One region of the Shewanella sp. 10N.286.52.E4 genome, then DNA from elsewhere that is predicted to be linked to it. Evidence: predicted binding sites of a transcription regulator. Region 1 holds the regulator's gene; the other holds the start of a gene.
The links. Region 1 encodes sigma-54, which starts transcription at its own class of promoters, with help from an activator protein. Its sites were predicted from a motif close to GTTGGCACGNNNNTNGNNT; they were not measured.

Region 1 (3,483 bases):
GACCGAGTCATCACAATTTTCCAGCCTGAAAACTATCCTGATTTAAATGAATCGAAAGACACTTCAGAGCAACCAGATAGCGCCTCATCTGAGCCTGTTTCAACAGAAGAAGTCACAGAGCAAGCACCTGAAGAAACAGCTGAGAAGTTAATTGAAAATCAATCTGATGCCGCTATCGAAAACACTGAAAATGGTTTGGATTCGGCAGCAGCAACTGAAGCTGAAACACCTGCAATAGCTAAACCTGCATCAAGTGATGAGCAACCAGCTTCAGATGCATTACCTGAAACACCAGCGCTAGAGCAAACTCAATAATGACCCAAATTACCTTAACAGCTGAAAACTTGGCTAAAAGCTACAAAAGTCGCCAAGTGGTCAAAAATGTCAGTCTTACCGTTAAAACTGGGCAAATTGTTGGGCTATTAGGGCCAAATGGTGCAGGTAAAACCACCACCTTTTATATGGTCGTTGGCTTAGTTAAAAGTGATAAAGGCCGCATATTAATTGATTCAGATGATCTCACGGCAGATCCAATGCACCTGCGTGCACGCAAAGGCATTGGTTATTTACCGCAAGAAGCCAGCATTTTTCGCAAGTTAACCGTACACGATAATATTATGGCGGTGTTGCAAACCCGCAAAAGTTTAACGACTGAGCAGCGCATCGAAGAGTTAGAGCACTTATTAGAAGAGTTTAATATTACTCACATTCGCGATAGCCAAGGTATGGCATTATCGGGTGGTGAACGTCGACGTGTTGAAATCGCACGCGCATTAGCGGCAAACCCTAAGTTCATTCTGCTAGATGAGCCCTTTGCTGGTGTCGACCCTATCTCTGTGATAGATATCAAGAAAATTATTCAACAACTAAAAAATCGTGGACTTGGAGTACTCATTACCGACCATAATGTTCGTGAAACGCTTGATGTATGTGAGCGCGCGTATATTGTTAGCCACGGTGATTTAATTGCAGAAGGCACGCCTGCTGAAATCTTAGACAATCAGCAAGTCAGGTCAGTATACTTAGGTGAGCAATTCAAGCTATAGTTAGCATTCTTTAGTGCACAATATGGCATGTCGCGACCAGTATCAGTCCCACTTTTTAGTGCAATGTTCTAGACTGAACTTAAGCCAAGGTTCAGCTTAAGCCTAGAAGCAGTTTAAAAAGGTGCTAGACCCACACAATTGTTAGTCGCGATGATGAAACTCAATTAGGGATAAGCGGTAAATGAAAGCCTCACTCCAACTCAAAATGGGTCAACACCTGACTATGACCCCACAGTTGCAACAAGCCATTCGCTTATTGCAACTTTCCTCATTGGAGCTACAGCAAGAAATTCAACAAGCACTTGACTCAAATCCACTCCTTGAGCTCGAAGATGAGTTTGCTAAAGCAAAAGAACCTGTAAAAGAAAACGCCCAGCAAACCGATACTGATTTTAGTGATAACAGCCAAGTGACTGTTGAAAAAGACACCTCAACCGTAGACACCACTGAATCGTTAACCAAAGAATCCATGCCAGACGAATTACCAATGGATACCACATGGGATGAAGTTTACACAGCATCACCAAGTTCAGGTTCTGGCGCAGTGGCTCGTGATGACGATATGCCTTTTCAGGGTGAAACCACAGAAGGCTTATATGAGCATTTAGAGTGGCAAAAAAATCTCACCCCTTTTTCTGAAAACGATCTGGTAATTGCTACGGCGATTATCGATGCCGTTGATGAACGTGGTTACTTAACCCAAACAACTGAAGACATATTGCAAGCTTTAGGCCTAGAAGATATTGAACTCGATGAAGTTGAAGCTGTACTCAAACGAGTACAGCATTTTGATCCTGTAGGCGTTGCAGCAAGAGATTTAAGCGAATGCTTGATGATTCAGCTGGGCCAATACCCTAGTGAAATACCTTGTATCGATAACGTTAAGCTACTGATTGCAGAACACCTAGACTTAATTGCAGGCCGCGACTTTAGATTATTAATGCGTAAAACCAAGCTTAAAGAAGATGATTTACGCGAAGCGATTCAATTTATTCAAACGCTTAACCCACGTCCAGGGTTACAGATCACTCCTATTAAAGATGAATATGTCATTCCAGATGTGACAGTGTTTAAAAAGAGTGGCCGTTGGGTCGTTGAGTTAAATCCAGATAACATGCCAAAAATTGGTGTGAATCAGCAATATGCAGCAATGGCAAAAGGCTCAGCAAACCAATCAGACAGCCAATTTATCCGTGGTCATTTGCAAGAAGCAAAATGGTTTATCAAAAGTATTGAAAGCCGCAATGAAACCTTATTAAAAGTGGCTAATTGTATTGTGCAATTTCAACAAGGCTTTTTTGAGTTTGGCGAAGAAGCAATGAAGCCAATGGTACTTAATGACATTGCTGAAGCCGTTGAAATGCATGAATCAACCATTTCGCGTGTCACGACACAAAAGTATATGCACACCCCTAGGGGACTTTTTGAACTAAAATATTTCTTTTCAAGCCATGTGAGTACTGATGATGGCGGAGAGTGTTCTTCTACTGCAATTCGCGCATTTATTAAAAAGCTTGTTGCGGCAGAAAACCAGCAAAAGCCACTTAGCGATAGTAAAATGGCGACGCTATTGGCAGAACAAGGGATCAATGTTGCTCGGCGTACGATCGCCAAATATCGTGAAGCAATGCTCATCCCTCCCTCAAACCAACGCAAAAGCCTATAAGCCTTTGTTATTGGAGGATGATATATGCAAATTAACCTGACTGGGCACCATGTGGAAATTACTCAATCTTTACGTGAGTATGTACAAACTAAGTTTTCAAAGCTTGAACGACACTTCGAACAGATCAATAATGTTCACGTTGTGCTCAATGTTCAAAAGCTGCAACAAATTGCAGAGGCAAAATTACACCTCAAAGGAGGTGAAGTTTTTGCGGTATCACAGAACGCTGATATGTATGTTGCAATTGACGCCCTGATCGACAAATTAGATCGTCAGGTAATTAAACACAAAGAGAAGTTAATTAAACACTAACGATGGAACTTCGCACCATTCTGCAGCCGGCGTGCACTACCTGCGCCACGCCGGGCAGTAAGAAAAAAGTACTGGAACTTATCAGCGATTTAATGGCTGCCCAGTACCCAACCCTATCTTCACAGGCTATTTTTGAAAGTTTAATAGCCCGTGAAAAAATGGGTAGTACAGGTATAGGAAATGGCATTGCGATTCCTCATGGTCGATTAACTGATATCGAAGAACCGATAGCAATTTTGATCAAGTGTGAAGAAGGCATTGAGTTTGATGCTATCGACAAGAAACCCGTGGATATATTATTTGCGCTGTTAGTTCCTTCTGATCAATGCCAACAGCATTTAAGTACGCTGTCGAGTATGGCTGAAAAACTGAGCGATAAATTAATCCTTAAGCGACTTCGAAAGAGTCATGACGCTACAGAACTTTATCAGGTTATAACTGCATGAAACTTGTCATCGT
Region 2 (3,483 bases), on a different contig from region 1:
AACGCATGTCTTTGGCAAAAAATCGTTTAATTTTCACTACGCACCTCTTTCAAACAGAAAGTCATCGCTATTGCCCTACCGCAGATACTATGCGTATTTGCTTTTCATCAGGTATTTCTTGGTAAGAAATAACCCGTAAATTCGGGATAGTATATTTAACAAATCGTGACAGCGTTGACCTTAGCATACCTGATGTCAATAAAATGGCTGGTTGTCCAACCATTTCTTGCTTCTGAGAAGCATCTAATAATGACTTCTGCATGCGTTCTGCAAGGCCTGGTTCGATATTTGGCCCTTCACCGCCTGTCGCCTGCATAGACTTGTGCAACATCTGTTCCAACTCTGGTGCCAATGTAATGACAGGTATCTCTAATTCAGGCCCAGATATTTCTTGAACAATCATTCTCTTCAATGCAATACGCACTGCAGCGGTTAATACTTCTGTATCATTACTCTTTGTACCGTATTCTAACAGGGTTTGTACAATTGTGCGTAAATCACGGATAGAAACACCTTCATTTAGAAGGTTTTGCATCACTTTAACCACAGAACCCAATGGCATGATATCTGGAATGAAGCCATCAACTAACTTAGGCGAGTTTTTACCTAGCATATCCATTAACTGCTGTACTTCTTCATAACCCAGTAATTTAGCCGCATTGTTAGTCAACAGTTGGCTGATATGGGTCGCGACAACTGTTGCCGTGTCTACCACGGTATAACCTAAGGTCTGAGCATGTTCGCGCTGCTCTGGCGCTATCCACACAGCTTCTAATCCAAATGCAGGATCTGTTGTTTCAATGCCATCAAGCTTGCCATACACTTGCCCAGGATTGATCGCGAGTTCACAGTCATGACGAACTTCAGCCTCTCCAACCACTACTCCCATTAACGAAATACGATAACAGTTAGGTGATAAATCAAGGTTGTCGCGAATATGCACCGCTGGTACTAAGAAACCTAATTCTTGTGATAATTTCTTACGCACGCCTTTAATGCGACCTAAAAGCTCACCACCTTGGCCTTTATCCACTAACGGAATTAGACGATAGCCCACTTCAAGTCCGATAGTATCGACATGCTGAACGTCTTCCCAACTGAGTTCTTTAGGCTCTGCATCCTTAATTTCTGCAGGGCTTTTAACCGCTTGCTCAAGCGCTGCGGTTTTGTTGTCATTATTACGCTTATAAATCATATATGCAGCAAAGGCTGTAATAAAAGCGAACGTTAAGAATGCAAAATGAGGCATTCCAGGCACGATACCCATGACAAACAATACGCCTGATGCTATCGCCATTGACTTATGGCTGACAAACATCTGGCTTATCATCATGCCGCCCATATCACCCGATTCATTTTGACGAGTCACCATCAATGCAGCAGCGATTGATAACAGTAGCCCAGGGATTTGAGCGACTAAGCCGTCACCAATGGTCAATAAAGTGTAGATTTCAACAGCACTGGAAAAATCCAATCCATGTTGAACCATACCGATCACAAAACCGCCGAGAATGTTAATCACCAAAATCATGATACCCGCAATGGCATCACCTTTAACAAATTTTGATGCACCATCCATCGCACCATAAAAGTCAGCTTCTTTGGTCACTTCAGCGCGGCGTACGCGAGCTTGATCTTGCGTTAATGTGCCAGCATTTAAATCGGCATCAATCGCCATTTGCTTCCCTGGCATGGCATCCAATGTAAAACGGGCGCTCACTTCAGAAATACGCCCAGCACCTTTGGTAACAACGGCAAAGTTGATAATAATAAGAATCAGGAAAACCACTAAACCTACAGCGTAGTTACCACCAATAACCACAGAGCCGAAGGCTTCAATGACTTTACCCGCGGCATCACCACCGTTATGACCTTCCAATAACACGATTCGGGTTGAGGCAACATTGAGTGCCAATCTAAGTAGCGTTGCGACTAACAGAACGCTGGGGAATGCGGCAAAATCTAATGGTCTATCAGAATAAATAGCGACAAGCAGTACAACGAGTGCTAAAGCAATGTTGAATGAAAACAAGATGTCCAACAAAAAGGCAGGCATGGGCAAAACCACCATACCGAGTGCTGCAAGCACTAATAATGGCGTACCTATACCTTTAAAAGTACTTAATCTAACTTGTTTAACTTGACCTAATGCTGCTTTTACATCCATCAGTAGGAAACCTTTATAGTAATATTCTTGACGCTGACAACAGTAAAATGCAATTACTAAGCCAAAAGAATAGTTTCAAAAGGGCCGCGGGGTTAATTGAAGGTTTTGTAAACGATTTAGTGTTTTAAATCATCAGGGATAGGTTGATTGATTGGCACGGGCTTAGGTCGCTTGCCCCTACCTTTTTGATACTGCTTGAGCTGGAATACATATGCCAAAATTTGTGCGACTGCAGTGAATAACCCTTCAGGCACTTGTTGGTCAATTTTCGTCGTATGGTATATAGCACGTGCTAAAGGTGGCGCCGACACAATCGGTACTTCATGCTCTCTGGCAATTTCACGAATTTTAAATGCGACATCATCGATGCCTTTCGCAATTAAAAAAGGCGCAGCTGACTGACTAACATCGTATTTGACCGCTACAGCATAATGTTCAGGGTTAACCACAATAACATCTGCATTTGGTACTTCAGACATCATCCTTTTGTTGGCCATCTCGTGCTGCATTTGTCTAATTCGACCTTTTACTTCAGGTTTACCCTCAGTGTCTTTGTATTCATCTTTGACTTCTTGCTTGGTCATTTTCAATTGTTTATTGTGATTCCATATTTGAAATGGCACATCAATCACCACAATAAATAGCATTGAAGAACATAACAGAATAAACATCCATACTAACAACTCTAGTGCATGGTAAACGTTGCCAGGTAGATGATCTGTCGAGAGTGTCATTATCTCAAAGAAGTAAAAACTCAATAAAAAATAGGCTGATACTGCCACTACAGCAAATTTAGCGATGCCCTTGGTCAACTCAACTAGAGCTTGTGTACCAAACATTCGCTTAAATCCTTTAGCAGGATTCATTTTACTGCCTTTGGGCATAAAAGCTTTAACTGAGAACGTCATACCACCCAGAATGATATTACCGATAAAAGCAATTAAGGCGAGAAATGCAATAAAACTGATGAGTGGAAAAGCAAGCTCATTGCCAACCACTCCCCAAACCAGAAACATTGAGTTGGTATCAAATATTTGATCCCGCTCCATGGTCAATATTTGTGTCATGATAGTGTGCAGACTTCGGGCAAGATTAGGCCCAACGATTGCGAACCCTACAGCTGATGCTAATAAAACAGCCGCTGTACCTAACTCTTTAGAGCGTGCCACCTGTCCTTTTTCACGCGACTGTTGCAGTCGCTTGGCGGTGGGGTCCTCTGTGCGTTCTTGACCTGTATCTTCTGCCATCAGTAACCTACTGAGTTAATGAGCCGTCAATTTGACAGGTCAATTGCAAAATATCACACATCAATAATT

Region 2: the regulator sigma-54 is predicted to act here: its motif matches at 2,215-2,233, upstream of flhA (flagellar biosynthesis protein FlhA).

What each region holds. Positions count from the first base shown of each region.
Region 1 is NZ_JBFRJJ010000007.1:134,791-138,273, forward strand. It holds partial or broken gene lptA (lipopolysaccharide transport periplasmic protein LptA) at 1-42, shown strand, start outside; gene lptB (LPS export ABC transporter ATP-binding protein) at 315-1,046, shown strand; gene AB4153_RS04505 (RNA polymerase factor sigma-54) at 1,228-2,712, shown strand; gene hpf (ribosome hibernation promoting factor) at 2,737-3,024, shown strand; gene ptsN (PTS IIA-like nitrogen regulatory protein PtsN) at 3,027-3,470, shown strand; gene rapZ (RNase adapter RapZ) at 3,467-3,483, shown strand, end outside.
Region 2 is NZ_JBFRJJ010000028.1:87,150-90,632, forward strand. It holds gene flhF (flagellar biosynthesis protein FlhF) at 1-37, opposite strand, end outside; gene flhA (flagellar biosynthesis protein FlhA) at 68-2,167, opposite strand; gene flhB (flagellar biosynthesis protein FlhB) at 2,284-3,414, opposite strand; gene fliR (flagellar biosynthetic protein FliR) at 3,422-3,483, opposite strand, start outside.